DNA from 2 places in the Gordonia aquimaris genome. Region 2 is predicted to be linked to the other one. Evidence: riboswitches for the same ligand, from Rfam matches in the RefSeq annotation. Region 2 holds a riboswitch; the other holds the start of a gene.

Region 1 (15,978 bases), on a different contig from region 2:
CCAGTCCGTTGTTCTTGGCGAACTCGAAGAAGGCGCCGGGAGAGCCCATCACGCACACACCGCCGGCGAGCGCCCACTCGCATTCCCCCGACCGCACGGCGTTGGCGGCCAGATGCAGCGCGGTCAACGACGACGCGCACGCGGTGTCGACGGTCATCGACGGGCCGACCGTACCCAGGACGTGCGAGATCCGGCCGGCCACCGCACCCAGCGCGGTACCGGCGATGCGATGACCGGAGTATTCGTTGACCGCGGCGGCGCGTGGCCCGTACTCGGCGATCGAGGCACCCATGTAGACACCGACCTCCTGGTCGCGCAGCGCCGCCGGGTTGACCCCCGCGTTCTCCAGCGCACGCCACGCCACCCGCATCGCGACACGCTGCTGCGGGTCCATGGCGACCGCCTCACGGGGGCTCACCCCGAAGAACAGCGGGTCGAAGTCGGCCGCGCCGCGCAGGAATCCGCCGGCATCGGGGACCTCACCCCAACCCTCGAGTGCGCCGAGCGCCAGCACCTGATCGACCGGCCAGTCGCGGTCCCGCGGAAACGGTTCGATGAGTTCCACACCGTCGGCCAGTGCGGCGAAGAAGTCTTCGGGAGTGTCGATCCCACCGGGCGCCTCCACCGCCATACCGGCGATGACGACGGGTTCGACGCTCATCAGTGGCCCACCCGGTGGGTGGCCGCGTCGCGGGTCTCGACGAGCACCTCGAGGATCTCCGTGTCGTTGGCGTCGAGGTAAAAATGTCCTCCGTCGAGGACGCTGACCGTGACGTCGTCGGCGTGCTGGGTCCAGGTATGCAGGTCGTGCGGCCGGATCACCGGGTCGTCTGCGCCACCGAGCACCGTGATCGGCGCGGCGATGCGCGCATCGGTTGTCGCGCTGTACGCGTCGAACGCCTGGTAGTCGGCGCGTAGCACCGGCAGCGCCATCCGCATGACGGCGTCGCTGCCCATCACCGCTCCCCCGGTGCCGTCGAGCGCCGACAGATGCGCCATCAACCCGTCGTCGTCGGTCGGATGCGGCGGGAGGTCGGCGACCTTGCTGGGCGCGGTCGCCGCCGAAACCACCAGTCCCGCGATCGGTACCGCCGAACCCTCCGCGCGGCGAACGAATTCGAACGCGACGATGGCGCCGAGGCTGTGGCCGAAGACGGTCAGCGGGCGTTCGGATGCGTCCGGTCGGGCGAGATAGGCCGTGTGCGCTTCGGCGGCCAGATCGGTGAGAGCGGTGGCTGCCGGTTCACGCATCCGGTCCTGGCGCCCGGGGTATTGCATGATCAGCACGGTGAACTCGCGACTGAACAGTTCCGACAGCGCGCGATAGGCCGATGCCCCGGCGCCGGCATGCGGAAACACCAGCAGCGGAGGGAGGTCGGGTCGCAGCGGCTGATGGAACTGCCGCAGCGCACCGAGGGCGGGGCGGGCGGTGCCGGTCTGGTTCTGCGTCATGTCAACTTCCTGTGTGGGTTAGCCTGGCCAGCATGTCCACTCGAGACCGAACGGAGCCGACCCTCATGGAATCCGCCGCTGCCGGGACGCCCGATGAGTACACCATCGGCCGCGAGATCACCGATGTCGGAACGGATGTGGTCGCCGCCGGCGGCCCGGTGGTACCGGCGCTGACCGGCCGTTTCCGGTTGCGGGCGGTGGACCCGACCGGCGACGATCCGGCGATGCTGGTGTCGTGGTTCGCTCGGCCGCATCTCGTGGAGACCTGGGAGCAGGAGTGGTCGGAGTCGAAGTGGCGGGCCGACTCGTCGCACCGACTGGCCGGCGACTACTCGCGCCCGCTGATCGTCTCGCTCGACGGGACGGAGATCGGCTATGTCGAGCTGTACCGGCCCGCTCGCGACGAGATCGCGCGGTTGTATCCGGTCGATCCGTACGACATGGGCATCCACATCGCCACCGCTGACCCGTCGCTCACCGGCCGCGGCGTGATGTCGGGATGGCTCGCCGAGTTGGCACAGGCCATCTTCGATGCCGATACTCGTTGTCGCCGAGTGGTTCTGGAGCCCGATGCGCGCAACTCGCGGATTCGCCGTGCGCTGACCGGACGCGGATGGACCGATGTGGGTGAGTTCGATGTCCGACCGGATCGGCGGATCGCCCTGCACATCCTGGGCCGCACCCCGGCCGACGTGCCGCAGCTGTGATCCGAGCATGTCAGCCTTCCTCACTCAGGAGGGCCGCACGCGCACCGCGACCCTGACGCTCGGTGATCCGCAGGATCCGGTTGGACAGTTCGCCGAGCGAACTCAGGTTAGGGAAACCCGGACCTTGCGCGAACCCGGCGAGGTTGGGCAGGAACAACTTCGGCGTCAGGCCAGTGACGGCGAGGTCGTGACCGATGGCCGACTCGATGCGTTCCAGGGTCGGCGGCCAGCCCAGGGTCAACTCCAGCAGGTCCGCGGCGTCGTCGGTGAACAGATCCAAGAACCACAGCGGCTGACCGCCGGTCGCGTCGACGACGAGGTCGAAGGTGAGGGTCTGCGGGGCGCGCCCCTCGTTGTGCAGTGTCACCGCGATCAGCTCACCAGCTCGGCGCGCCGCCACCACGCGACCCTGCAGATGCTGGATACGACTGTCGCCGAGCAGGTTCTCCTGCACGCTGACCGAGAAGACGCCGCGGTCGGTGCGGCGGATCACGTCGCGTCGCTCCGCGGGAGAGATGGCCGACCATCCGGTCGGATCGCTGAACATGGCGTTCTCGAAGTAGCTCTCGCCGCGCGTGTAGATGGTGGCGCCCGGCGAGATCACCGACACCGACATGACCTCGTGGCGGGCCAGTTCGTCGAGGGCGGAACCTGCGGTCTCGCCGCCACCGATGACCGCGGCGCGGGAGGCCAGCGGCAGGTCGCGGCGCGAGACACGGTCCCAGAAGGCCGCCACCGACAACACATGCTCGTCGTCGAGGATCGCGGTGTCGCTCGATCCGGGTCCGGTGATCATGAGTCCATCACCGACCACCTCGTCGGTGCTGCCGGCGGGTGTGGTGATCTGCAGGCTCCACTGGTCGTCGTCGGCGGAGACCGAACGCACTGTGCCGATGGTGATGTCGAGGTCGATGCGGGTGGCCACCCACTGCAGGTAGCGCGCCCACACGTGGTGATGCGGATTGGGACGTCCCCGATCGATCCACTCGGCGTAGGTCTGATGTTCCACCAGGAACGACATCCAACTGTAGGCCTGCATCCGCCTGCTGATCTCGGCGTTGAGGTCGCTGTGTGCAGTGCGGCCGGTGACCGTCGACCGGTACGGGAAACCGATGTCCTTCTCAGGTCCGGTGCCCAGTCGGTGACGACCGTCGGTCCAGCCGCCGATGGACTGCCAGTTCGCCCCCACCGCATGCGATTCCACCACACGAACATGAGGTGCCGGCAGCCCGAGTCCACGCATCACGGAGGCTTTGGCGGCCACGGCGATCGCCTTCGGGCCGGCCCCGATCACCAGGAGGGTCTGCGGAGGTCGAGTGCTCATCAGCGCGATCCCCCGGCCAGTTCGGCATCGGTGAGTTCGGCCTCGTCCATGGCCGCCACCTCGAGGTAGATCGCCGCCACCTGGTAGAGCCGGCCGGGCTGTTCGTCGGCCGCATCCACGCGCTGCGCGAGTTCACGCACCGTACGGGCGGTGAAGATGTCGACCACACCGATCTGCGGGGCGTCGAGCCACTCCCGGGCGCGCGCCACCACGGCGGTCGCGAGGACCGAATCGCCGCCGACGGCGAAGAAGTCGTCGGTCACCCCGATCCGGGCGGGGTCGGCGCCGAGCACCTCGACGACGATCATCAACAGCGCCCGCTCGAGGTCGTCCGCCGGTTCCACCCTCTGATGGTTGCCGGCGCCGGTGTCGTCGAACACCGCGGCGATCGCGGCGCGGTCGAGTTTGCCGTTCCCGGTCAGCGGGAGCTCGTCGAGGATCTCGATGGTGGCCGGGATCATGTAGGCAGGCAACAACTCCCGCAGCGCAGCGGCGATCGTTTCGGCGGACGGCCCCGTGGCGGCGGTGTCGTCGGTGGTGACCGCGGCGGCCAGACTGCGGGCACCGCCGGGCGCGGTGAGCACGGTCGCGACCGCGTGACGAACACCGTCGACCGATCGCAAGGCACCCTCGACCTCACCGAGTTCGACCCGGAATCCACGGATCTTGACCTGATGGTCTGCCCGACCCAGGAACTCGATAGTGCCGTCCGGCCAATACCGCGCCAGATCGCCGGTGCGATACCACCGGTGGCCGTCACGTTCGATGAACCGTTGCGCGGTGCGCTCGGGATCGTTGCGGTATCCGTGCGCCACACCGGCACCGCCGACCCAGAGTTCACCGGTGACCCAGTCCGGGCAGTCGCGGTCGGCCGAATCGACGATGCGACACATCACGTTGCGCAGCGGGGTTCCGAACGGCACCGACGTCCACTGCGCCGGCGGATCGACGACCTCGCAGACGGTCCCGTGAATGGCGATCTCGGTGGCACCGCCCAAGCCGGCGAAGCGGGCGCCGGGTGCCAGAGCATGCAGGCGGCGCGGTAGGTCGACGCCCACCCAGTCCCCACCGAGCAACACCGCGCGCAGCGAATCTCCGAGCCCGGCAGATCCTTCCTCGGCGACGGTCAGCAGCATGTCCAGCGCACTGGGGACGCAGGTGAGGATCGACGCGCGATGGGTGCGCAGCAGATCGAGCCAGCCGGCCGGGTCGCGGGCATCGTCGGCGTCCACCGCGATGACGGCACCGCCGGCGCTGTAGAGGCCGAAGATGTCGTAGACGGAGATGTCGAACTCGAGTGCCGCCACGGTCAGCGAGCGATCCTCGGGGCCCACCGCGAAGCGGTCGTTGATGTCGTCGATGGTGTTCATCGCGGCCCGGTGCGGCACCTCGACACCCTTGGGCGTGCCGGTGGAGCCGGAGGTGAACAGGATGTAGGCGATCGATTCCGGGTCGGGCAGCACGGCTTGCGTGAACGGCGCGCGATGCGTCCTGGCGTGGGCGAGGTCGATGCCGACGACCCCGTCGAGCATGTCGTCGAGCGCGCCGTCGGCGCCGAGGACCACCCGGATGTCGCCGGTGGACAGGATCTTCGCGCGGCGCGTGACCGGCTGGTCGTGACCGATCGGTACCCAGGTGGCCCCGGTCGCGAACACCCCGAGTGTGGCCACCACCTGGTCGGGCCCCTTCGGGATCTGCACGCCGACCGCGTCGCCGGGAAGCACCCCTGCATCGCGCAGGGCGCCGGCCACCGCGAGTGCCTGACCCGCCAGTTCGCCGTAGCTCAGCGTGCCGCCACGCCAGAACAGGGCGGCGCGGTCGGGTTCGGCGACGGCGCGGGTGAAGAATTCCTGGTGCAGCACTCGCCCACTGCTCGGTGCGGCGGTGTCGTTGACCCGTCGTCGCACCTCCCGCTGCGGGGCGGGCAGCGCGGGAACAGCTGTACCCAGCCAGCCGGCGTCCCCGTCGGTCAGCCGTTCGATGGCCGAGATATAGTGCGCGAACATCGCTTCCACCACGCCCGGCGGAAACGCCGCAGCGCGGACATCCCAGTTGAGCAGCAGGCCGCCGCGCACCTCGGTCACCTGTGCATCCAACGTCACCTGCGGGCCCTGCGACACGATCCAGGAGGGGTCGCCCAGGCGCGCCAGCACATCCTCGGAGAACAGCTCACCGAGGCCCAGCGCACTGGTGTAGACCACCGGCGCCAACACCTGTTCGCCGCGGGCACGCCCCAGGTCGCGCAGGACCTCCAACGCTCCGTAGCTGGCGTGTGACCCGTTGGCGTGCATCGTTTTCTGCATCGACCGGGCGAGATCGAGCACCGACCGGGTGTGCCTCACGTCGACATCGACGAGTACCGAGGAGCTGAAATCCCCGGACACCCTCTCGATCTCGGGATGCAACGGCTCGCGGTGGAAGAGCGGGACGTTGAGCAGGAAACGATCATCGCTGGACCATGCCCCGATGGTGGCGGCGAACACCGCGGCCAGCGCGATCGCGGGCGTCACGCCGCGCTGATGCGCGGAACCGAGCAAGGTCTCCTTGGTCGCGGCATCGATCCAATGGTGATGGCGCACCACACGGTTGGGTCGTTCGGGGTGGCTGTCGGTGGCGCCGGCAGACTCGCTCCGGGCGGGCAAGGCCGGTCCGGACGGCAGTTCGTCGAGGCGTTCCGACCACCAGCGGCGGTCCCGGTCGCGGTTCGGGTCGGGATGCTCGGCGCGATAGGTGAGGTAGTCGCGGTAGGTGACCTCGGCCGCAGGCTGCGCCTGGCCGTCGTAGAGTGCGACGAGATCGGCGAGCAGCATCCGGTAGCTCATCGCATCCGCGGCGAGCATGTCGATGTCGAAGTGCAGGCGATGACGCGCGTCCGGCAACCGGGTCAGGGTCAGGTCGTACACCTGACCTGCGGCGACGTCGAGCATCTGGTGGCTCTTGGTGTCGCGCAGGACAGCCAGTTCGCGTTCGATCGCCGCTGGAGTTTCCGCGCGGAGATCGTTGATTACCAACGGATCTCGGCCGACGTGGTCGAGTACCTGTTGGGTGCCGTCGGGCCGGAAGCGGGCACGCAGCATCGGGTGACGTTGAACGAGACGGTCGGCGGCGGCCCGCAGGCGCTCGACATCGATTCCGGCGCCGTCGAATTCGACGTAGAGGTGGGCGGCCACCCCGCCGAGGTCGGCGGCATCGGTGCGGCCGATCCAGTACGCATGCTGCATGGGGGCGAGGGGAAACGCGGCATCGTCCGAAACCGCGATACCCTCGGCGAGATCCGGGGTTCCGTCGCCGGGGTTCGGGGCGCTCTCGGCTGGATTCGGGGTTGCGTCGGCGGTGGTGGCGCTGTCGGCGGGAGCCGCGGTGGCGTCGAGCATCCGGGCCCAGGCGTCCACACTCGGATCGGCGGCGAGTTGGGCGAAGTTCAGACGGTGTCCGCGTTTACGCCAGCCTCCGGCGATCTTCATCATCCGAATCGAGTCCAACCCGAGCGAGATGAGGTCGGCGTCGTCGGCGATCTCGTCACGCGGAATGCCCAGCGCGTCGGCGATGGCGTCCTTGACCTCGTCGCGTGCTCGCATGAATCCGCTCATCGGCCACCTTCCCCGCGTCGCACCACATACGGCGCGACGCTGCCGAGCTTCTCGCAGGTCTCTTCGAATTCGCGTGCCGGAGTGGACTGCCCGACGATCCCCGCACCCGCTTGCAGCCACGCGGCTTCGTCGGTGGCGAACACCGTGCGCAACGCCAGGGTGGCTTCGAGTTCACCGGCCGACGACGCGGTGATCACCGCACCGGAGTACAAGCCGCGAGACTCCGGCTCCAGTCGATAGATCGCCTCCAACGCAGGTGCCTTCGGGATTCCGGAAGCGGTGATGGATGGGAACAACACCGACAGCGCCTGCCAGGGATCGGCATTCGGGGCCAACTGCCCGGCCACCGTCGAGGCGAGATGTTGGACGCTGCCGCGCTCGCGCACCACCATGTACTCGCTGACCGCAGTGCTACCCGGGGTGGCGATCGAGGCGATCTCCTCGATACATGCGCGTACCGACATTGAGTGTTCCACAACCTCTTTCGGATCGGACAGCAGATCGGCGCGGGCAGCCGCGTCGTCGGCGTCACCGCGTCCGAATGCTCTCGTGCCGGCCAGCGGTTCGGTAACCACCCGTCGGTCGGCATCGACGGCAACCACCAACTCGGGGCTGAACCCAGCGCCCGACATCGCGCCGAGTCGGAACAGATAGGACCGGGCCGGATCGTTGGCCTCGCGCCCCCGGACGAAGGTGGCCGAGATGTCGATGTCGAACGGGATGTCGACACGCCGCGACAGGATGACCTTCTGGTAGTCGCCTCGGGCGATCTCGTCGACCGCGCGGGCGACCCGGCCGCGGTAGTCGTCCCGGTCATCGGACACATCGACGGGCATCACATCGACCGCCGCAGGCTCCGGCGGCGCCGTTGCCCGCGCAGCGACCGCCAGCAGTCGTGCTGCGCGATCCGGGTCGGTGTCACCGGTGTCGATGTGGGCGGGATCGACGGTGTCGGGTTCGATGACCAGCTCCACCTCGGGCACGATCAGATGCGCCAGCTCCGCGTCTTCGGGAACACGCTCGAGCAGACCATGACGGGGCGCACAGAAATCGAATCCCACCCACCCGTAGACACGCCACGTCGACGACTTGAGGCCGGCCAGCGCATCGGCGATCACACGGGCTGGGTCTCCCGACCACTCGGTCGTCGTTCGTGAGTGCCCGTCGACGACGTCGACCGTGCTGCGGGTGAGGATCAGCCGTGCACGCACACCGGCCGCGAACACCCAGCGACCTTCACGCTCGTACACCAGATACTCGTCGAACTCGCCCGATGCGGCCCACGCGGCGCAGATCCGGGCCGCGGAGAGCGGCGGACGCAGGTCGTCGGGCACACCCCCGGCGGCCGCTTCAACGGTCAGCGACATGACCGAGTCCTCCTCGCACAAGCTCGTGATTCGTACAACCCCCGTTAGGTAAGGCTAAACGATGGAGACGGACAACCGAAGCTCACATCGGTAAGCCTGGCCTAATCGGTGTGTTTGAATACCCCCATGAGTGCCCGGAAATCGTCGCGGCGGCGGCGAGTGAACATCCCGGTCGTGATCGCCGCCGCCGGCGTCGCCGCGGTGATCTCGGCGTTCGTGGTGGCCCTCGTCCTGATCGGACTGGTCATCGCCGACGATCGGAGCCCCGCACCGCAACCGCAGCCCAGCGTGATCGACATCGGCGCCGGAACCTCGGCCGTCTTGGGCTTCCACACGACGGCGGCCGCCCATGTCTGACGTCGGCACATCTGACACGACCTCGGAAGCCGATCTGCAGATCGGCTTCCGCCCCCACCCCGATGCAATCGCCGCGCGCTATCGCGACGCAAGCATCTTTCCCGACCAGCCGTTGTGGCACCCACTCGAACGCGCCGCGGCCCGGCACCCGGATGCGCCCGCCGTCACCGATACCGCGACCACCGACCACCTCACCCTCAGCTATGCCGAGCTGTATGCCGCCGTGTTGCGCCGGGCGGCAGGCTTCGTGCAGGCCGGCCTGCGGCCGGGTCAGCGGGTGATCCTGCAGCAACACAACTCGGCGGCGTTCGTCATCACGCTGTTCGGGCTGCTGCGCGCCGGTGTGGCGCCGGTGATGACGCTGCCCGCGCATCGGGTCAGCGAGATCGCACACCTCGCCGCCGGTTCCGCTGCCGTCGCCTACATCACCGAGGACGACCGTCGCGGATACGACTACCGCGAATTGGCCGCGGATCTGCAGCGACGCGTCGGCACGGTGGCGACTGTGTTCGTCGACGGCGACCCCGGCGTGTATGCCGCACTGCCCGATGCCGACCCGGAGACCACCAGATTGCCGTCGGCCGAGGACACCGACCCGGACGCGCCGGCACTGTTCCTCATCTCCGGCGGCACCACCGGGCTGCCGAAACTCATCGCGCGGACCCACAATGACTACGCCTACAACGCGCGCCGCTCCGCCGAGGTGGCCGAACTCACTGCGGCCGACACGTATTTGGTGGCGCTGCCCGGTGCCCACAATTTCCCGCTGTGTTGTCCCGGGATGCTCGGGGTGATGACGGTTGGGGGGCACACCGTCGTCACCGACAACCCCAGCCCGGACAACACCTTCGACCTGATCGAGCGCTACCGGGTCACCGTGACCGCACTCGTCCCGGCGCTGGCCCAGGTGTGGTGCGCGGCCACCGAGTGGGAACCCGCCGACATCAGCAGTCTCCGACTGCTGCAGGTGGGTGGCGCCAAGCTGGCCGAACCCGACGCCGTCGCACTCGATGCCGCACTGGGCGACGTGGTCCAGCAGGTGTTCGGGATGGCCGAGGGACTCATCTGCTACACCCGCCTCGACGACCCCCGCGAGTTGGTGCACGCGGTGCAGGGTGCACCGATGTCGGAGTTCGACGAGGTGCGGGTGGTCGATGAGAACGGTGACGACGTGCCCGACGGCACCGACGGCGAACTGCTGGTACGCGGTCCGTACACGATCCGCGGTTACTACCGCGCCGACGAGCACAATGCACGCTCGTTCACCCCGGAGGGCTTCTACCGGTCCGGCGACCGGGTACGCCGACTGCCGTCGGGCCATCTCGCGGTGACCGGCCGGATCAAGGACACCATCGTGCGGGCCGGTGAGAACGTCGCTGCCGATGACGTCGAGGAGAATCTGCTGGCCCACGAGTCGATCCGTGCAGCCGCAGTCGTCGGCCTTGCCGACGAGTCGTTGGGTGAAAAGATCTGCGCCGCGGTGGTGCTGTCGCACGATCATCCGCGGGGACGCGAACTGACGCTCCCTGAGGTCCGCACGTTCCTCGCCGAACGTGGACTCGCGTCGTTCAAACTGCCCGACCGCCTGGTGGTGGTGCCCACCCTGCCGGTCACCGCGGTCGGGAAGATCGACAAGGCGGTGCTGGTCCGGTCGCTGCAGGAGCCGTGACCGGGCTCACGCCTCGGCGTCGTCAGGAAGCCGGACCGTTCTCCCGCCAGTAGGCCTGGGCCTTCACGTTGGCCTTGCCAAGCTTGTAGTCGTTCTTGAACAACCCCGACACCGCGCGTGTGGACTTCATGTCCAGGGCGACGAACCCGTGATGATCGGTGGCGTCGAACGCGGCATCGCGGACCGCATCGGTCAGCGCCGTGCCGTCACGCTTGATCCAGTTGATGGTGTCCTGGTCGCGCAGTCGCAGCGGTAGCGACGTGTCGGATTCGTGCACGTACTCGAACCAGATCGTCGCCGGCACCGACGGGTTCGACGACGCGGAGATCGCGTCGAGCAGCGAGTTGATTGCCGGCAGCGCCGCGGTGTCGCCCGCGATCAGCCAGCCCTTGGGGGCCGGGTCGCCGATGGCGAACTTCGACCCCATGAAGGTCGACGAGATGGTGTCGCCGGGCCGGGCCGACTGCGCCCACCGGGTGGCTGCGCCGTCGTGGATGGCGAACTCGAGGGAGAACGAGTCGGTCGCCGGGTCCGGATCGACAAGGGTGTAGGCGCGCTGATGGAGCTTGCCGTGCTTGTTCTCGAACCAGATGCGCAGCCACATCGTCGGGTGGACCGGGCGGTCGGCGAGCAGGCCGCCGCCGGTGAAGCCGAGCCGGATGTAGTCGTCGGTGACCGGTTCATTGCTGGTCACGGTGAGCTCGTAGTCGTCGGCACCCATGAGCTTGAGGACGGCGCCCTGCCACCCGCGCGACTTGGACTTGGTCTGTTCCGCCATGTGACACGGCCTTCCCTCGACAGCAACTTCCGTCAGGGTAGCCTAACTTAGGCTGCGCTCACGCCGGCGCCAGCGGCACGATCCCCGGATGGGAATCGAGGTACGACTTGGTGAACGAGCAGACCGGCCTCAGCCGAGCTCCTTGGTCACGCACATACGCGATGGCCCCGACCATCAGGCGGGTGCCGAGACCGTGGCCGGTGTATTCGTCGTAGAGCACCGTGTGCAGGATCGTGATGGTCGGTTTTCCCTCGCTGACCTCGGTGCTGTACCCGAGCACGCCGACGAGGTCGCCGGCCACCCACAGCTCGAACCTGTCGCGGTCGGGATTGTGGACCACCTGGGCGATCTGCTGCAGAATCGCCTGCGCAGACTGTGGTGGTCGATGCTGATGCTTCCTCTGCACAATCCCTCCTGAACGCGGCGGATCGCCGGCGGCGGGGCTCCCCTCCCGACACCGACGTAGGACCCTATGTGATCCCTGTCACAGGCTACCCTACGATGGCGTAGGTTGTCGGTCGCGGCCCCCGGCCCGCACCGAGCACCGCGACGTCGTAGGGTGGTGCTGATCCCGGCGGACGCCGCGATCGACAAATTGAACACGCGGGGGCTCCCACGATCACCGGGGGCTGAGATGGCGACGGGACGGTCGCCGACCGCCCGAACCTGTCCGGGTAATGCCGGCGTAGGGAGTCGCATCATGGGAACACGTGTATCCGAAACTGCCGTCTCGACTGTCACCCAGGGACCGATCGAGGGAAGCAGCAAGCACTACCGCGAGATCGATCATCTCCGGGTTCCGGCGCGACGCATCCAGCTGACCAACGGCGAGCACCTCGACGTCTACGACACGTCCGGTCCATACACCGACGTGACCGCGACCATCGACGTGGAGCAGGGATTGCCGCCGACTCGCGATGCGTGGCACCGACCCGAACCAGTGAACGGGGCGTCGACGCAGCTGGCGTGGGCACGCGCCGGCATCGTCACCGACGAGATGCGCTTCATCGCCGCACGTGAGGGTGTCGAGGTGGAACTCGTGCGTGCCGAGGTCGCCGCAGGGCGTGCGGTGATCCCCGCCAATCATCGTCATCCCGAATCCGAACCGATGATCATCGGCAAGCGGTTCGCGGTGAAGGTCAACGCCAACATCGGAAATTCTGCAGTCACCAGTTCGATCGCCGAGGAGGTGGAGAAGATGGTGTGGGCCACCCGCTGGGGCGCCGACACCATCATGGACCTGTCCACAGGTCGCGACATCCACATGACCCGCGAATGGATCATGCGCAACTCCCCGGTCCCGGTTGGCACGGTGCCGATCTATCAGGCGCTGGAGAAGGTCAACGGTGATCCCACCAAGCTGACGTGGGAGATCTACCGCGACACCGTGATCGAGCAGGCCGAGCAGGGCGTGGACTACATGACCGTGCACGCCGGGGTGTTGCTGCGGTATGTGCCGCTCGCGGCCCGGCGGGTCACCGGCATCGTCTCGCGCGGCGGATCCATCATGGCCGCCTGGTGTCTGGCGCATCACCAGGAGTCGTTCCTCTACACCCACTACGAGGAGCTGTGCGAGATCTTCGCCCGCTACGACATTACCTTCTCGCTGGGTGACGGTCTGCGGCCCGGCTCGATCGCCGACGCCAACGACGAGGCGCAGTTCGCCGAGCTCCGCACCCTTGGCGAACTCACCACGATCGCGAAATCGCATGGTGTGCAGGTGATGATCGAAGGACCGGGCCACGTACCGATGCACAAGATCGCCGAGAACGTGCGGCTCGAAGAAGAGTTGTGCGAAGAGGCGCCGTTCTACACGCTCGGACCGTTGGCCACCGACATCGCACCTGCCTATGACCACATCACCTCGGCCATCGGCGCCGCGATGATCGCGCAGGCCGGCACCGCGATGCTGTGCTACGTGACGCCTAAAGAGCATCTGGGACTACCCAATCGCGATGACGTCAAGGTCGGTGTGATCACCTACAAGATCGCCGCTCACAGCGCCGATCTCGCCAAGGGGCATCCGGGCGCGCAGGAGCGCGACGACGCACTGTCCAAGGCGCGCTTCGAGTTCCGCTGGACCGACCAGTTCAACCTGGCCCTCGATCCGGATATCGCACGCGAATATCACGACGAGACGATGCCCGCCGAACCGGCCAAGACCGCGCACTTCTGCTCGATGTGCGGGCCGAAGTTCTGCTCGATGCGCATCTCGCAGGATGTGCGCGACTACGCCGAGCAGAACGGCCTGGTGACCGCCGAGGACATCGACCGCAAGATCGCCGAGGAGATGGCCGCCAAGTCGGCGGAGTTCGCCGAGCACGGCAACCGGGTCTATCTACCGTTGGAGGCCGCGGCGGGAGGCTCCCCCACCTGATGACCGATGACCTCCGATTACCCATGGCGCCACCCGGTGTGACGCCGCGACGGGTTCTCACCATCGCGGGTTCGGACTCGGGCGGCGGCGCCGGCATCCAGGCCGACATGCGCACCTTCGCGCTTCTCGGACTGCATGCCTGCGTCGCCGTGACAGCGGTGACGGTGCAGAACACGGTGGGCGTGCAGGATTTTGCGGAGATCGCGCCGGCGACGGTGGCCGCGCAGATGCACAGCGTGGTCACCGACATCGGCGTCGGGGCGGCCAAGACCGGGATGCTGGCCTCGGCACCGATAATCGAGGCCGTCGCCGCGGCATGCGGCGAGCTCGGCATCGGTCGCGATCGGCCCGTCCCGCTGGTCGTCGACCCGGTGTGTGCGTCGATGCACGGTGACCCCTTGTTGGCTGCCGAAGCCCTGGAGACGTTGCGCTCCACCTTGTTCCCCATCGCCACCGTGGTGACGCCGAACCTCGACGAGGTGCGGCTGATCACCGGCATCGACGTCGTCGACGCCGCGTCGCAACAGGACGCGGCCCGCGCCTTGCACGCGCTGGGGGCACAATGGGCGCTGGTCAAGGGCGGACACCTGCGCACGTCGGCCCAGAGCCCCGACCTGCTGTTCGACGGCGAGCACTTTCACGAGTTCGCCCATCCACGCATCGAGACCGGGCACGATCATGGCGCCGGGGACACCCTCGCGGCGGCCACCGCCGGTGCGCTCGCGCACGGTTATCCCGTGCCCGACGCGATCGACTTCGCCAAGCGGTGGGTGACCCGGGGACTCGAGGCCGCCTACCCGCTGGGCGCCGGGCACGGTCCGGTCAATCCGCTGTGGCGGGTGTCAGAGCGTCCCGACTGACCGCCCGCCGCGAACGCGGGACCCACGACCGAAATGCACCCCAGCGAAACAGTCCTGGGGGCGCATTTCGAGGGTTCGACGCGGCCATTGCCGAGCCCGGCCATAATGCGGTACATGAGCTGGAACTATCTGATGGACATGGACGGTGTTCTCGTCCGCGAAGAACACTTGATCCCCGGCGCCGACGAGTTCCTGGCCGAGCTGCGCGCCAACGATGTCCCGTTCATCGTGTTGACCAACAACTCGATCCGTACCCCGCGCGACCTGCGGGCACGCCTGCTGCGCACCGGCTTGGACATTCCCGAGGAGTCGATCTGGACGTCGGCACTGGCCACTGCCCGGTTCCTGGAGTCCCAGCGCCCGGGCGGATCGGCGTACGTCGTCGGCGAGTCGGGTCTCACCACGGCGCTACACGAGATCGGCTACGTGATCACCGATTCGGACCCCGACTACGTCGTACTCGGGGAGACTCGGACGTACTCGTTCGAGGCGATCACCACGGCCATCCGCCTGGTGGAACGCGGGGCCCGGTTCATCGCGACCAACCCCGACGCCACCGGGCCGTCGGCGGCCGGCTCGCTCCCTGCGACAGGCGCCGTGGCCGCCCTGATCACCCGGGCCACCGGCCGCGAACCGTATTACGTGGGCAAGCCGAATCCGCTGATGATGCGCTCAGCGCTGCGGCAGATCGGTGTGCATTCCGAGCACACCCTGATGATCGGTGATCGGATGGACACCGACGTCATCTCCGGCATGGAGGCCGGGCTGGAGACCATCCTGGTCCTGTCCGGCATATCGACTCCCACGTCGGTGGAACTGTTCCCCTATCGGGCCACCCGGGTGATCGATTCGGTTGCCGATCTCGTCGGCCACACCGCGAACCCATTCGGGACCTGACAGGCTCGCGCGCCCGGCACCCCGCAACCTCACCTCCCACGCGCCCAGCACGGCAGCCGACAGAAGTTCGGGACCTGAGCGGGTGTCGCGCCCAGCACGGTAGCCGACAGAACCCGGTTCTTCGTCGACAGCACCTGTCCAACAACGCCGACAGCACCCGCCCCCACAGGGAACGGGTGCTGTCGGCGAATAACCGGGTTCTGTCGGCGCGAAACGGGGTTCTGTCGGCGCGAAAGCCTGTCGGCGCAACCCCGATCAGAATCCGCTCTCCGAGCGAAAGCTAGCTGAGCGCCTTCGCCTTCAGCGAATCGAACTCCTGCTGGGTGATGGTGCCGGAGTCCAGCAACTGCTTGGCGTCGGCGATCTGCTCGGCCGGGCTCTTGGCCGTGGCGACCGACTGGATGTAGCTGTCGGTGGCCTGCTTGGCCTCCTTGACCGCCTCATTCTGACGCTCTGCCATACCGCGGCCCTTGACCAGCAGGTAGACGATTGCAGTGATGTACGGCAGCAGGATCAGGAAGATGATCCACACGGCCTTGATCCAGCCGGAGGACTTGTCACGGAAGAGGTCGATGATGATGTGCCAGAGGACGATCAGAT
Region 2 (15,978 bases):
CGAGGTCACCGTCCGCATCCACCCGACACCCACCCGTCGGGTATTCGAGGGCTGGGGCTTCGCCGACTTCGACGCCGGCGCAGCCGCTCTGCGGCGCCTCGCCCAGGACGGGCCGATGCCCACCGTGCTGCGGCTGTCCGACGAGGTGGAGACCGCCATCAACCTCGCCGACCCCGACGACCTCGGCGGCGATACCGGCGGATGTCTGGCGGTCGTCGGCTATGAGGGTGCGGCGGCCGAGGTGGACCGGCGCCGTGACGCGACCACCGAGGTGTTGGGTCAGGCCGGTGGCACCTACGCCGGAACAGAGCCGGGGCAGGCGTGGCGGGCCGGTAGGTTCCGCGCACCGTATCTGCGTGACCCGCTGCTCGACGCCGGCGTGCTGGTGGAGACCCTGGAGACCGTCACCTACTGGTCCCGATTGGCGGAGGTCAAAGCCGCGGTCACCGATGCGGTGACCACCGCCCTCGCCGACCTGGGAACCGAGCCGCTGGTGATGTGTCACATCAGCCATGTCTATGCGGCCGGCGCCTCGCTCTACTTCACCGTCGTCTGTCCGCAGACGCCGAACCCGATAGAGCAATGGGCGGCGGCGAAAGCGGCTGCCAACACCGCGATCCGCGCATCCGGCGCCAGCATCACCCATCATCACGGCGTCGGCCGCGACCACCGCGCGACCTACCACGACGAGGTCGGTGCGCTCGCAGTCGAGGCGCTGCGCGCGGTCAAACGCACCCTGGACCCCGACGGCGTCTGCAACCCCGGCATCCTGCTCTGACCGTGCGAACGCCGACCGGGTGCGTGATCGATCCAACTCGAATTCACCTGCGAGCACACCCTGTGACCGCCGGATCGCCGATAGGCTGAGCCCATGGGTGCAGACACCGTCGAGTCGCGCAGCATCTACCTCGCCTCGGCCGAAGGGGACACCGGCAAGTCGACCATCGCGCTCGGGTTGCTGGCGCTGTTGTCGGCGCGTGGCGGGCGGGTCGGTGTGTTCCGTCCCATCTCCCGGGCCAGCGGCGGCGAACGAGACTACATCCTCGATCTGCTGATGGATCGGGACTCGGTGGATCTGCCCTACGAAGACCGCATCGGCGTCACCTACGAGCAGGTGCACGACGACCCGGAAGCGGCGATCGGGGAGATCGTGGCCCGCTTCCACGCCGTCGAGGCGTCCTGCGACACCGTCCTGATCGTCGGGTCCGACTACACCGACGTCGGCAACCCGTCGGAGCTGAGCTACAACGCGCGGATCGCGGCCAACCTCTCAGCGCCGATCATCTTGGCGGTCAAGGCGTCTGGGCGCAGCGCCGTGGAGATGCACGGTCTGGCCGAGCTGCTGCTCACCGAGATCTCGGCCGCGCATGCGACCACGGCGGCCATCGTGGTGAACCGTTGCGAACCGGAGCTGCTCGACGTCACCAATCGTGAGGTCGCCAAGACCGGCGTGCCGACCTGGTGTCTGCCGGAAAACCCGGTGTTGTTCGCCCCCACGATCGGTGAACTCAAGACCGCGCTCGGTGCGCACATGTACAGCGGCGACGAGACCCTGCTCGACCGGGAGGCCCTCAACGTGATGGCCGGCGGCATGACCGTCGAACACATCCTGGAGCGGCTGACCGACGGGATGGTGGTGATCACGCCCGCCGACCGTTCCGACGTACTGCTGGCGCTCGTCAACGCCAATACCGCGCAGAGCTTTCCGAGACTGTCGGGAATCATCCTCAACGGCGGTCTGCGGCCGCATCCGATGATCGAGGCGCTCGTGAAAGGGCTCAAACCGACGCTGCCGATCATCGCGTGCGGACATGGCACCTACGAGACGGCGCGGACCGCCGCGCACACCCGGGGGCGGCTCGGTCGGGATTCGGCGCGCAAAATCGATGCGGCCCTGGGGTTGATGGAGCGCAACATCGACCCGGAGGCGTTGCTGAAGGTGCTCGACGTGCGGGCGCCATCGGTGGTCACCCCACAGATGTTCGAGTACGGCCTCGTCGCCCGCGCGCGGGCGAACCCCAAGCACATCGTGTTGCCCGAAGGTGAGGAGGACCGGATCCTGCGCGCCGCCGGGCACCTCCTGCGACGCGGCGTCGCCCGTCTCACACTGCTCGGCCCAACCGACCGGATACATACGCGCGCACAGGAACTCGGTGTCGACCTGGACGGCGTGGACGTGATCGATCCCGCATCGTCGGAGCTGTTGGATGATTTCGCCGCCCAGTACACCGAGATCCGCAAGCACCGCGGGATGGACATGGAACGCGCCGCCGAGATGATGCACGACGTCTCGTATTTCGGCACGATGATGGTACACACCGGGATCGCCGACGGCATGGTGTCCGGGGCGGTGCACACCACCGCACACACGATCCGGCCGGCCTTCGAGATCATCAAGACCAAGCCCGGCGTCAACACGGTCTCCAGCGTGTTCTTCATGTGCCTGGCCGACAAGGTGCTCGCCTACGGCGACTGTGCGGTGGTGCCCGACCCGACGGATCAACAACTCGCCGACATCGCCATCTCGTCGGCGCAGACGGCCGCGCAGTTCGGGATCGAACCCAAGGTCGCCATGCTCTCGTATTCCACCGGCGAGTCGGGCTCCGGCGCCGACGTCGACAAGGTGCGGGTGGCGACCGACCTCGTACGAGAACGAGCGCCGGAGGTCCTGGTGGAAGGTCCCATCCAGTACGACGCCGCGGTGGAACCGAGTGTGGCGGCGACCAAGATGCCCCAGTCGCCGGTGGCGGGGCAGGCGACCGTTCTCGTGTTCCCGGATCTCAACACCGGCAACAACACCTACAAGGCGGTACAACGCAGTGCGGGTGCGGTCGCCATCGGCCCGGTGCTGCAAGGCCTCAACAAACCGATCAACGATCTGTCCCGCGGTGCGCTCGTCTCCGACATCGTGAACACGGTGGCGATCACCGCCATCCAGGCCCAGGGTGAACCCGGGACCGTGACGGAGGGACCGGCATGAACGCGACGGCCGCCGGTGCGGTGCTGGTCCTCAACGCCGGTTCGTCGTCGCTGAAATACCAACTGGTCCATCCTGGTAGCCAACAGGTGGTGGCCGACGGTATCGCCGAACGGATCGGCGATACCGGATCTTCGATCACCCATGAACAAGACGGCGATGTCGAGACCGTGTCGGCGGAGCTGCCCGACCACCATGCGGCCATCGAGCGGGCGATGCGGTTCTTCACCGACCACGGCACGGATCTACGCAGCGCCGGGTTGCAGGCGGTGGGCCATCGAGTGGTGCACGGGGGACGCACCTTCTTCCGCCCGACCCTGATCGACGACGAGGTGATCGGGGAGATCTCACGAATCTCCAGCCTTGCGCCGCTGCATAATCCGGCCAACCTGATCGGCATCGAGGCAGCTCGGACATTGCTTCCGGAGGTGCCGTCGGTGGCGGTTTTCGACACCGCGTTCTTCCACGACATGCCCGACGCTGCCGCGACCTACGCCATCGACCGCGGCGTCGCAAGTATGCACGCCATCCGTCGCTACGGATTTCACGGCACCAGCCACGAATATGTCTCGGAGCAGGTGGCCGGGTTCCTCGAACGCCCCCTCGAGTCGATCAATCAGATCGTCCTGCATCTCGGCAACGGGGCGTCGGCGTCGGCGATCGCCGGTGGTCGGCCGATGGACACATCGATGGGGATGACCCCGCTCGAGGGATTGGTGATGGGCACCCGCAGCGGTGACGTCGATCCGGGCATCGTGCTGCACCTGCACCGTGTCGCGAAGCTCCGGGTCGATCAGATCGACACGCTGCTCAACAAGCAGTCCGGGCTGAAGGGTTTGTGCGGCGAAAACGACTTCCGGACCATCACCGAGAAGATGGCGCAGGGCGACGAGGCGGCACGACGCGCCTACGACGTCTACATCCATCGCCTGCGCCGCTACATCGGCGCGTACATGATCGAGTTGGGGAAGGTGGACGCAATCACGTTCACCGCCGGTGTCGGTGAGAACGCGGCGAGTGTGCGCGCCGATGCGCTTGCGGGCCTGGAGAACTACGGGATCGTCGTCGACCGCGAGCGTAATGCCCTGCGCAGCAAAGATGCCCGGCGAATTTCGCCGGACGATGCCGACGTGTCGGTGCTCGTGGTCCCCACCAACGAGGAACTGGCCATCGCCCGACAGTCCGCGGAAGTCGTCAGCACCCCGCGTTGAGTGGGCGTCCTTTCCCGTCGAGTGGGCGCGGTATCTCGTTCGTTGGGCGCCGTATGTCGTTGACTGGGCGTTGTTTTGGGTCGAGCGGGTGCGTTGTCTGATCTCGATACGCCCTCGGCTAGCGCCTCGGGCTACTCGATCAGCGAGGCGGGGGCTTCACGCTACTCGATGAGCGGGGCGGGGGCTTTGGGCTGCTGGATGAGCGGGGCGGGGGCTTTGGGCTACTCGATGAGCGGGGCGGGGGCTCTGGGCTTCTGGATCGGCGGGGCGGGCTTTGGGTTGTTCTATCAGCGAGGGGTGGCGTGTTCAGAAGAGCGTGTCCGGCCGCACGTAGTTCGCGAGGTCGACGAGCATGAACCGGTGATCTCGGTTGGACCGGGTCTGTCGGGCCAGTGCTCGCAGACTGCGTTCGGTGCCGGCCCGCAGGCCCTGCTCGGTGAACGGATATCCCAGCAGCGTGGTCGGTTGAAGGGTGGGATCGGTGTCGGGATTCTCGTGCACCCAGCCCAGGGCGGTGCCGAGCACGATGAGTAGCAGACGCTGCTTGCGGGGTTCGCCCTCGGGCATCACGCCCACTCGTCGCGCGGCTTCGACGACCTGCTGGCGGGTGATCTCGCCGGTGGGTCTGCCGTGCACCAGTGCGATCACCGCGGTCGCGCGTGCGGTGTTGAAATGTCTGCTGGTGGGCGGCACTTCGTCGAGCGGTGCGATGGCCGACGCGACGTCACCGGTGGCCACCGCCAGCCGTGCCAGCCCGAAGGCCGCGGTCACGATCCCGTGGTCGGTGAGCCACAGATCGTGATAGTGGTGGGCGGCGACATCGAACAGTTCGGCTATGCGTGCGTCGTGACTCTCCGACGGCAAACCCTCATCCGACAGCCACCGGCCGATGAGTTCGGCCGTACCGGCCACCGCCAACTTCGGTGCCACCTCGCCGGGCATCGCCTGCAGCACATCGCTGAACCGCTCATAGGCCAGCTCTGGCTCGTCGTTCATCAGCGCGCAGATGGCCAGATACCATTGCACGCGCCACGAATCACCGTGGTGCACCGAGACATCCCGCAACAGAGCGAGGGCGGTGTCGACGTCGTCGAGTTCCAGATGCGCGCGCACCTCGGCGAGATCGATCTCCAGGGACGGGTGTTTGCGCTTGTCGGTGCGGCCGAGCAGTGACGAGAAGCCGTCGGCGCGGGCCGCATGGATGGAGTCCAGGGTCTGGCGCGGATCGGAGAACGCGGCCGAGGTGAGCATGCTCGACGCGGGATCGGCCGGATTGACCAGCGGCAGCGGCAACGCCCGGGCGATGTCGACAGGATCGTAGAACGCGGCCTGTTCGGGATCGAAGAAACCGTCGACCGGCGCCAACATCAGATCGGTACCGAACGTCGAGCGTTGCGGGGTGAACACCGTGGACAGCGATGGGCGCGGCACGCCCGTGTGCACGGCGACGATCTCGCGCAGCACATTGAGGACCTGGGTCGTCATCTCGTCGGTGGAGGCGAACCGGTCGGCAGGGTCTTCGGCCGTAGCTCGTTGCAGCAGAAGGTAATACGACGGATTATCTCGGAACACCGGGGTGTCCTCGGGGGAGGGCAGGCCGTCGAGGTAGCGGCCGTTGCGTTTGGGCATGTCCACGGTGAGCGCCGCGAGGGTGCGACCGATGCTGTAGATGTCGGAGGCCACCTGCGGGCCGGTCCGGACGATCTCGGGGGCCTGGAAACCCGGTGTGCCGTACAGGTGTCCGTACCCGTTGATCGCCGACACCGCACCGAGGTCGATCAGCTTCACCTCGTCGCTGCCGACCATGATGTTCTCGGGTTTGACGTCGTTGTAGACCAGGCCGACGGAGTGCAGGTAACCGACGGCGGGCAGTACCTCCAGCATGTAGGCCATCGCGTGCTCGACGGGCAGCAACCCGGTGCCGCCTTCGTCCTCGGCAGTGATCTGTTTGAGGGTCTGCCCGCCGATGTACTCCATCACGATGTAGCCGAAACGGTCACCGAATTCGTTGACGTGCTCCACGAAGTTGTAGATCTTGACGATGCCGGGGTGGTTCACCGACGCGAGGAACTGTCGTTCGGCGACAGCCACCGCCTGCGCCTCGGAGTCCGACGAATTGAGCAGACCCTTGAGCACGACGGGGCGGTCGGAGACGTTGCGGTCGATGGCCAGATAGATCCAGCCGAGGCCGCCATGTGCGATGGCACCGGCGATCTCGTACTGGTCGGCAACCAGTGTGCCCTGTTCGAGGCCGGGCACGAACGAATACCGCACCCCGCAGTGCGGACACTCGCCGGTGAGATCGCCCTGACCGGGACCGGAGGTGCGTCCGACCGGTTTTCCACATCGCCAGCACGTGCGTTTGCTCTCCGCGATGACCGGGTGGGTCAGCACCGCATCTGCGGGCTCGATGTCGGTGATCTTGGGCAACTCGACGAGTCCACTGCCCAGACGACGATCGTGCACCATCGATCGGTTGCGCGGCACCAGTCGCCGACCTGAGCCGAGGGCGGAGATAACGTCGGTCGGGATCGTCGGTCCGGACCGTCCCGACACCCGGTCGGTGGGTCCGTCTTCCTGGTCATCTGCGTTCCCAACGTCGGCGTACTGGGTTCCGACGTCGAGATCGCCGAGGGTGGCCTGCTGGGTGCCGACATCGAGATCGTCAACCGACGCCTGCTGGGTGCCGACGTCGAGATCGGCTGCCGACGCCGCCTGGGTACCCACGTCGGCGGGCTCGTCGTCGCAGAGCTCATCGCGGCTCACCGCCTGCGTGCCCACCTCGGCCCCGCCCGCGTCCGCTGTGGACGCCGGCGCCTGCGGGCGATACTCCTCGTCTGTCATCTCAGCCTGTCATCTCAGCACGTCACCTCGATCGGCCAGTGCCGCTCGGTCGGATGCTCTCCGTCGTCTCCTCATCGGTCATGCCGTCAGTCTCTGTACACCGGTTGTGGCGGTCCGTTACTCGGCCCCAGGATCGACAACCAGCGGTCGTACATCTCTTGCCACTGTCCTGAGCTGCGGAGCTGTTCGAGGACTCCGTTCACGAAACGCACCATGTCGTCTTGGCCCTTCGGGATTCCGACACCGTAGTACTCCACGCCGAGACTAGGCCCCACGAGTTGCACCCACGGGTCCTGTTCGGCGAGGCCGGCGAGGATGGCGTCGTCGGTGCTGACCGCGTCGGCCTGACCCTGTTGCATCATCACCAGGCAATCGGCCCACGTGGTGGTGGTGACCATTCTGACGCGCGGCACGATGGCCTGTATTCGGCCGATGGAGGTGGCGCCCCGGGCGGCGCAGACGCGTTTGCCGACGAGTTGCCGAGGTTCGGTGACACCGGAGTTGCGGGTCGATAGAATGCGTTGGTACGCAACGTAGTAGGGGGTTGAGAACGACACATCCTGCAGCCGGTCACACGTGATGCTCATCGTCTTCACCACCACGTCGACGGAGTGGTCGGCGAGCGCCTGGGTGCGGTCGGCGGAACTGAGCACCCGGAACTCGATGGTGGCTTCGTCGCCGAAGATGGCTTGCGAGATCGCGCGCGCGATGTCGACGTCGAATCCCTGGATGTCGCCGCTGATCGGGTCGCGGAAACTGAACAGATTGCTGCCGATGTCGAGTCCGACGATGAGCCGCCCGCTCTCCAGGATCTCCGCCATCGTGCTGCCCCGCGGCATCTGGCCGGGGGGTGGCATCGCACCGGGGCGCAGGCTCACCGTCGCGTCGCAGTTCTGCGAGGTCGGCACCGGCTCGCGCGGCACATCGGTCTGCGCACCGGGAGGCAGCGGACGTGCTCCGAACGCGACCGGTGGCGGCGATTCCGGTGCGGGGAACCGGGCGCAGCCGGTGGCGGCGGCACCCACCGCCAGGGCCAGTACGGCCGACGTCGTCAGCTTCTTGATGCGTACCCGAACCTCGAACCGGTCGATCATCGGTACTCCCGGATACGCGGGATCAGTCCGATCACCACCGCGGCGCCGGCGAACAAGGTCAGTCCGAGGATGCCGGAGCCAGTGAAGCCGAGGACACGTTGGGCGGTGTTGATGTCGTCGCGGAAGGCCTGGCGGGTGGTGGTGATGCTGTCGACGAGCGCGCGGTCGAGGTCGCGGTAGGCCTGCGCGGTGGTGTTGCGCCCGTCGCCCATCGTCATCGTGCGGGCCTGTGCGAAGTCACCTGCCGACATCTGTGCGCGGACCTGCGCATCGAGTTCACGCCAGCGGTCGAGCACATAGTTGGCGTTGTAGATCTGCGCGTCGGTGACGACGCTGGAGTCACCGCGCTCGCGCTCCACCCGGTCGATCAGCCGCTCGATGGCGGCGGTGGTGTCGGTGAATGTGCGGTCCTGATCTTCTTGGTCACCGCGGCGCACCAATGACAGCGTCTCCGCCGACCGCGCCTGCTGGGTGAGAATGCGTGCCGAGGTGAGTTCGCGCAGTGGGGCCGCCCCGTCCACGCGCGCGTTGTTGGTGGCGGCCACCGACATCAAACCGGAGGTCAGCAGCCACACCGTCCCCACGACGACTGCGATCAAGGCCGACAACACACCGACGTTGAATCGACGTCGAGTGCGCCTGACCAGATAGCGGCTGGTGGCCAAGAGCCCGACGACCAAGGCGACCAACGCGATGTACACACCCCACGGTGGCTTCGTCAGCGCACTCTGCGGATCGGCGATTGCCATCGACCGACGCTGGTACAGGCGCTGGGCGGCCGGCAGGATCTTCTCCTGCATCATGGTCGACGCCTCGCCGAGGTACGCCGAGCCGACCGGGTTGCCGAGACGGTTGTTGGTCCGGGCGACTTCCACGAGGCCGCTGTATACCGGGATGCTGATGGCCAGGGTGTTGAGGTCCGAGTCGATCTCGCGAGAGGCGGCCGCGCTGGTGGCTCGCTCGACCTCTTCGGAGGACCCGGCCGCGATGATCAGCGACGACGACGCGGTGGCGAGCGCGTCGGCGTATCGCGTCCGCAACTCCGGCGATTCCAGGCCGCCGGAGATGAACGCCGAGTTGGCCGAGGCATCGGCGATCGACAGTGAACTGTAGAGAACCTGGGAGGCTTCGGCGAGCGGCTCGGTGCGATCGATCATCAGCCGAAGTGTCTGGGTGCGGTCTTCCAACGTAGTCGAGGCGTACAGACCGGTGGCCACACACGAGATCGCGAGCACCACAAGGATCAGGATGAGTTTTCCCGGACTGGTAACCGAGTAGTGGCGCAGCGTCGTCAGCGGCGACTGTGCCCGCTGGCGTGTCGAGGTGACGAGATTGCGGCGGTCGGAGAGCACCTGTCGGATCGGAGGCGCCGTGGGACTGGGCCGGATGGTCCGGCCCGCACGCGTGAGCGCGGTCCTCATGGGCGAGACGTCGCCGGTCACGTCAGGTTCCTTCCGAACTCTCCATATTTCCGGCGTCACTTTCCGATCGTGCCGGTCGTGCCGGCGTCGGGTTCACGGTCTCCACCTTGTCTGTCGCCGCGCGCAGTCCATATGTTTCGTCTCTCGGCAAGTGGCGAAACGCGATGTCCGGCGTTGCGTCGAAAGCTCGAGGACACGGTTCGGACATCTGCCTCAACCCTAGTCCTCGGGTGCGCGCCCGGCTCGACGTGCGGTGCCGTGTCCCCGCACTTGTCGGATTGCGGGCGGATCGGGTCGGCGGGGGAGTCGACCAGAGGCGGATCGGGTCGGCGGAGTGAATTCCACGTTCGCACTCTGGCCAGTACCGGCCGCCTCACATACGGTGGACGACGTCCGGGCCGCACGGTTGGAGAGTCGGGGCGACGACGAGCAGCAGGAGGCAGAGTGCGCGGAGACGGCGACGGTTGGGTGGTCGATCCGGACGGTTCGCGCTACTGGGGCCGCAATGGTGCGGCAGGACTGCTGCTGCGCGCGCCGCTGCCCGACGGGTCCACCGGGATCCTGCTTCAGCACCGGGCGGTGTGGTCGCATCAGGGCGGTACCTGGGGTTTGCCCGGCGGTGCCCGCGACTCTCATGAGAGTGCGATCGACACGGCGATCCGCGAGGCCGACGAGGAAGCCGGTATCGGGGACAGCGCGCTGCGGGTGGTTGCCGCGATCGTCACCCACCAGGCGCCCAGCGGGTGGACGTACACCACGGTGATCGCCGAGGTCGATCAACCGGTGGACACCGTGGCGAACTTCGAGTCCGCTGAGCTGCGCTGGGTGCGCGAGGACGACATCTCCGAGTTGCCGTTGCATCCGGGTTTCGAGAATGCTTGGCCGATGCTGCAGGAACGCATCAACGCTCTCGATCCGCGGAGCTGAGAATCGTGCCCAATTCTGCAGTCGGGCCCAGTTTTGGGATCGGGCCACCGCCGGTCACTGCGTCGGCCGGAGCCGGTTGGCCCCGGCGATGAGTGCGCGGACGTTGGCTTCGTCGGCGGTCTGGCCGGTGCCGTACGCCCAGCATCGGCGGTCGTCGTGTTCGCACAGCAGGAATGTGATGACGGTCCCGGCGACCTCGCGCTGATGGAGTCCGGCGATCTGGACCGGCGCCCCGATGTCGTGCAACATCGACGTCATTGCCCCGATCGGGCCGGCGGCGGTCGCCTGTAACGACATGATCTTGTCGGCGTGGGCGATGGTGGCCTGGCAGGTGACCAGGTCTTCTCGGTCCCGTCGGGTCGACCAGGTGCCCAGCCGGATCGCCCCGGTCGGGGCGTACTCGGCGAGGAAGCCTTCCCAGCTCAGGCCGGTCGCCTCCTCGCGCATGCCGCGTGGCAGCGACTGACCGAACCGAGCCGCGAACGGATCGGTGCGTGGATGTGTTGTGCGTCGGATGGTGTGCATGGAATTCGCCTGTCCGGTCGAGGAGCGACCGACGGGCAGATGCGCAACGACCCCGCAGCGGGGGGTCGGTCAGATTCAGACCCCGCTGCGGCGGGTTACGAGCGCGTTCTGCATGCACAACATGATGGCGACCACGATAGACCGCGCAGTTGCGACGCGGCAACTGCGTTGTCGGCGCAACGTCCTACAGCGCACCACGCAACTGCGTGGCGGCCGTGCGTGGATCGTCGGCGGCGGTGATCGCGCGGACCACCACTGCCCGGCGGGCTCCGGCATCGGTCACCGCAGTGAGCCGGTCGGCGTCGATGCCGCCGATGGCGAACCACGGCTTCTCGGTCGCGACCGCCGCTGCCTGACGGACGAGGTCCAGGCCTGGGGCGGACCGGCCGGGTTTGGTCGGCGTGGGCCAGCACGGCCCGACACAGAAGTAGTCGACGTCGTCGTCGTCGACCGCTTCGCGTAACTGTGCTGCGTCGTGGGTGGAGATGCCGATCGCGATGTCGGCGCCGGCAATGTGGCGGGTCAGCTTGGCGGGCAGGTCGCCCTGTCCGACGTGCAGGACATCGGCGCGTGACAGTGCGGCGATGTCGGCGCGGTCGTTGACCGCGAGCATCGCGCCGTGCTGGTGGGCGATGGCGCGCATATGTGCCAGGATCTCGAGTTCCTCTCGGGCCTCGAGGGTGCCGAACTGCGCTTCGCCGGGCGAACCCTTGTCCCGTAACTGGACGATGTCGACACCGCCGGCGACTGCAGCGGACACGAAGTCGACGAGATCTCCGCGTTCCCGGCGGGCGTCGGTGCACAGGTAGAGGCGGGCGTCGGCGAGCCGCGCGGTCCGCGCGCTTCGGGTGTCGGTCACGGTGGCCACGCTAGCCGTGGGAGTCGAGACGACTGCGGCCCCGGGTCGCCACCGCCGTGCCAACGCCCAGAACGACGGCGGTAGCCTGGGGTGGAACGACACGGGAGCCCGGGGTGCGCCGGGCTGAGAGTGCGGATCGATCCTCCGCTGACCGTTTGACCTGATCCGGGTAATGCCGGCGAAGGAAGGATGATCTGACGTGATTGCTGACAATTCCGGCTCCGCCACCGGCCTGCTGGCGGTGATCGGTGGCGGTGTCATCGGCTTGACCTGTGCCTTGGCCGCTGCCGACGCCGGTTGGCGGGTTCGGGTGTTTGACGCCGGCGCCGAGCATCGGGCGGCATGGGTGGCGGCGGGCATGCTCGGGTCCCTGGGTGAAGGGCATCCCGGGGAGGACGAGCTGCTGGCATTGTCCACCGAGTCGGTGCGCCGCTGGCCGCAGTTGCTGTCCCGTCTGGGCGGCCACAGCGTTCTGGCAGCCGCCGACTCGCTGTTCGTCGCAGCGTCCTCCGCCGACGCCGAACATCTCGATACTCTCGCCGACTTCGTCTGGGCCCGCCGACCGCGCGCCCAGGACGACCTGCGCCGGGTGGGCCCGACTGAGATACGGCGACTCGAATCGGCCGTGAGCTCCCGGCTGCACAGCGGCTATCTGGCCATCGGTGAGGGCGCGGTGGACAACCGTCGATTGCTCGCCGCGTTGCGGGAGGCGCTTCTGGCGGCCGGTGGTGAGGTGATCGAGCGGCGGATCAGTGATCTCGCCGAGCTGGCCGACGCCGATGACATCCTCGTCGCCGCGGGATTGGGAACGTCCGCGTTGGTGCCGGAGGTGTCGTTGCATGCGGCCAAGGGAGAGATCCTCCGGCTCCGTCGGACCACGTGGTCGGTGCCACCGCCAACGCACGTGGTGCGAGCGCGGATGCACGGTCGGGCGGTGTATCTGGTCCCGCGGCAGGACGGCGTCGTTGTCGGCGCCACTCAGTACGAACCGTTCGACGAGACGGCCTTTGCCCCCGATGTCGGCGGCGTGACGGACCTGCTGTCCGACGCCGTCGACCTCATGCCCGGTCTGCGTACCTACGAGCTGGCCGAGGCCGGTGCCGGCATGCGTCCGTGTTCGGTCGACGGGCTCCCCATCATCCGTCGCATCGATGAGCGGGTGCTGGTTGCCACCGGCCACGGCCGCAACGGAATCCTGTTGGCGCCCTATACGGCTCATGTGGTCCTCGACGTACTCCGCGGCGCTGCAGGCCGGCGCACTGTCGGGGCCACGAACGCGAGCGACGCCATCAACCAAGGAGTGAGCAGATGATGACGGTCACCGTCAACGGAGAGGACATGACCCTGCGGCCCGATGCCTCGGTGGCGGAACTGCTGAGGAGTATGGGTCTGCCGGACCGAGGTATCGCCGTCGCCGTCGACGGCGTGGTTGTTCCCCGGGGGAGCTGGAGCACGGCCCTGCATGCGGGTGCCGGTGTTGAAATCGTCACGGCGGTGCAGGGTGGGTAGTGCGATGCGGAATGATCCGACCACGGATACGAACGCCGAATCCGCGCTATACGGGAACGCGAAGGCCGCTGACTGTCTGCGGATCGCGGACCGCGAGTTCGCTTCTCGGCTCATCATGGGCACCGGGGGGATCTCCAACCTGGCCGTTCTCGAGCGGGCCCTGGTGGCGTCGGGCACCGAGTTGACCACCGTGGCCATGCGGCGTGTGAGTCCGGACTCGCGTACCGGGATGATCGAGTTGCTGCGTCGCCTGGACATAGCGATCCTGCCCAACACCGCTGGCTGCCATACGACGGCCGAAGCAGTGTTGACTGCGCAGCTCGCCCGCGAGGCCGTCGAGACCCATTGGGTGAAGCTCGAAGTGGTGTCCGATGAACGTACCTTGCTACCCGACCCGATCGAACTGATCGACGCGGCGAGGGCCTTGGTCGACGATGGCTTCGCCGTGTTGGCCTACACCAACGACGATCCGGTTCTTGCCGGGCGGCTGCAGGCTCTCGGTGTCGCAGCCGTGATGCCACTCGGGTCACCGATCGGTACCGGATTGGGTATCGCGAATCCGCACAACATCGAGATGATCGTCGCAGATGCACAGGTGCCGGTGGTCCTCGACGCGGGTATCGGCACTGCGAGCGACGCCGCTCTCGCCATGGAAATCGGTTGCGATGCAGTCCTGCTCGCCTCCGCGGTCACGCGCGCTGATGACCCGGAGCGAATGGCCACGGCGATGAGGCACGCGGTGATCGCCGGGCGTCATGCCGCCGGCGCCGGCCGTATCCCGAAGCGCTTCTGGGCTCGGGCGTCCTCGCCGCAACGCGCCTGAATAATACCTCGCGATGTGACGATCATGGCGAAATACATTGGCGTGGAGCCGGTTTCGTTACGCGGCGGGCTCGCAGGCTCGCTCGCCGCTACGCAACCAGCGGGTTGGGGCAAACTGCGGTTGGGCAGTGGGCCCGCATGCTGCTCGCCCGGCGTACGGTGTCGCGTATCGCGCACCACATGGGTTGCTGTGCAACCGATGTGGCCGTCGGGTACGCGACACCGTTGCGGCGCCGTTGTTTCACGCTATGGAGTTCTCAAGGGACGGTTGCGGTCCCGACCGGGGTCGGGTGCGTGGGAAGACTTGGCTGCGTGACCTACTTGCCGGTCGGCGTGGCTCAGGCGGCGGCGGGTAGGTAGTCGAGGTTGAGGGTGCGCCGGTTGTGGGCCGGTATCGGCCGACGTGTCGGGTCGACAGCGGCGGGTGGGATGAGCCAGGGATGTCGGTCGTGGCCCATGATCACCTGCCAACCGTTGTGGTGGATGTCGGCATGACACGACGGGCACAGCAGACAGCCGTTGTCCAACACCGTGATTCCACCATCAGCCCAATGCACGATATGGTGGCCTTGGCAGCGGGAGGCCGCCACGCCGCATTTGATGCAACACTCGTCGCGTTTGTGCAACGCTTTACGCAGATGGGCTGGGAACAGGCGTTTGTCTTTACTCATCTCCATCGGCACCGCCTCGCCGTCGACGATCGCGACGGTCGCGGTGGTGTCACAGGTTAGGGTGCGCAGCATGGCTTCGGTGAGTGAGCCCATGAATGGTAGTTCGGCCAGGTCAGGGGTATCGGCGGGCACCGACACCAGCATCTGGTGACGGGGTGCCGAGGCCGCATCGCCGCTGCGGGCAGCGATATCCAGCAACGCTTCGAGGGCGTCGGCATGCCGGCGCTCGGTGGAACGCGCATCCGGTGAGCCGTCAGGTTCGGGGCGGGGTGCCGCCAACTCTTCCATTGCGGCCGAGAATTTTTCGCCGACTTCGGTGTTGAGGTCGGCACGTACCTGCAGGCGTCCGTCACCGTCGACATCGTGGGTGAGCGCATTGAGGTTGCGGTCCTCGGATGCCGGTAGCCCACCGGTGTCGGCGGCGGCCTGGTTGCCCAGACGACGCGCGTGTTTACCGATGTCGGCGGGGGTGGCGCCGGAAAAGAAGTGCGCGAGAAGTTCGGTCACGATGTTTAGACGCGCCACATCGTCGATCGGTTCCGCCGATCTTTTCCCGACATGATCGACTCCTTTACCCACCGCATCCACATGTTCGGCGGAGATCGCCCCATCGGCGGCATGCGCGGCCAGAGTGGGTAGCTGCTCGCGTGCGGCAGTGATACGGATCAGCCGGGAGGCGACCGCCGGCGCGAGCCCCATCACGATCAACAGTTCGCTGAGTTTGCGGCCGTGGTCGCGGGCCACACCGAGTCGGTCGAGCGCACCGACCACCGTGGCGGCGTGATGGTCGATCAGGTTACGTAACGTGACCAGAGCGGTCATCGCATCAAACGCTGCACGCCCCGACATATCGTCGCCCAAGTGCAGGTCACGAACAGAATCAGTGATGGTGGTGAGATCCCCCGAAGCTCCCATGACTCCACTATGGTCGAACACCAGTTCGATGTCAAGGAGTTTCTTAAAGATAGTGCAGAAGATTTTTGAGCGGGTGGGGTGGTTTCGATACGCGGCGGGCTCGCAGGCTCGCACGCCGCTACTCAACCAGCGGCATGGGCTCGCTCGTCGCTACTCGACATGCGACAGGGAGTGTTGCTGCGGGGCGGGGGTTTCGATACGCG

Evidence for each region. Region 2 has a riboswitch for thiamine pyrophosphate ahead of thiO (glycine oxidase ThiO). Riboswitches for the same ligand answer to the same signal wherever they lie in the genome.
Region 1: another riboswitch for thiamine pyrophosphate. It lies ahead of thiC (phosphomethylpyrimidine synthase ThiC); the one in region 2 lies ahead of thiO (glycine oxidase ThiO).

Annotation. Positions count from the first base shown of each region.
Region 1 is NZ_JAPKFM010000004.1:287,105-303,082, reverse strand. It holds gene OSB52_RS06615 (beta-ketoacyl [acyl carrier protein] synthase domain-containing protein) at 1-661, opposite strand, end outside; gene OSB52_RS06610 (thioesterase II family protein) at 661-1,452, opposite strand; gene OSB52_RS06605 (GNAT family N-acetyltransferase) at 1,518-2,159, shown strand; gene OSB52_RS06600 (SidA/IucD/PvdA family monooxygenase) at 2,170-3,483, opposite strand; gene OSB52_RS06595 (non-ribosomal peptide synthetase) at 3,483-7,073, opposite strand; gene OSB52_RS06590 (salicylate synthase) at 7,070-8,440, opposite strand; gene OSB52_RS06585 (hypothetical protein) at 8,567-8,797, shown strand; gene OSB52_RS06580 ((2,3-dihydroxybenzoyl)adenylate synthase) at 8,790-10,466, shown strand; gene OSB52_RS06575 (siderophore-interacting protein) at 10,489-11,244, opposite strand; gene OSB52_RS06570 (GNAT family N-acetyltransferase) at 11,303-11,650, opposite strand; TPP riboswitch at 11,838-11,953, shown strand; gene thiC (phosphomethylpyrimidine synthase ThiC) at 11,945-13,621, shown strand; gene thiD (bifunctional hydroxymethylpyrimidine kinase/phosphomethylpyrimidine kinase) at 13,621-14,481, shown strand; gene OSB52_RS06555 (HAD-IIA family hydrolase) at 14,596-15,378, shown strand; gene OSB52_RS06550 (SHOCT domain-containing protein) at 15,659-15,978, opposite strand, start outside.
Region 2 is NZ_JAPKFM010000018.1:16,588-32,565, reverse strand. It holds gene OSB52_RS16370 (FAD-binding oxidoreductase) at 1-778, shown strand, start outside; gene pta (phosphate acetyltransferase) at 872-2,980, shown strand; gene OSB52_RS16360 (acetate kinase) at 2,977-4,188, shown strand; gene OSB52_RS16355 (serine/threonine-protein kinase) at 4,495-7,032, opposite strand; gene OSB52_RS16350 (glutamate ABC transporter substrate-binding protein) at 7,119-8,126, opposite strand; gene OSB52_RS16345 (GlnX family signal transduction membrane protein) at 8,123-9,568, opposite strand; gene OSB52_RS16340 (NUDIX hydrolase) at 9,992-10,474, shown strand; gene OSB52_RS16335 (2-isopropylmalate synthase) at 10,529-10,999, opposite strand; gene thiE (thiamine phosphate synthase) at 11,184-11,858, opposite strand; TPP riboswitch at 11,949-12,063, shown strand; gene thiO (glycine oxidase ThiO) at 12,061-13,170, shown strand; gene thiS (sulfur carrier protein ThiS) at 13,170-13,367, shown strand; gene OSB52_RS16315 (thiazole synthase) at 13,372-14,190, shown strand; gene OSB52_RS16310 (HNH endonuclease) at 14,528-15,775, opposite strand.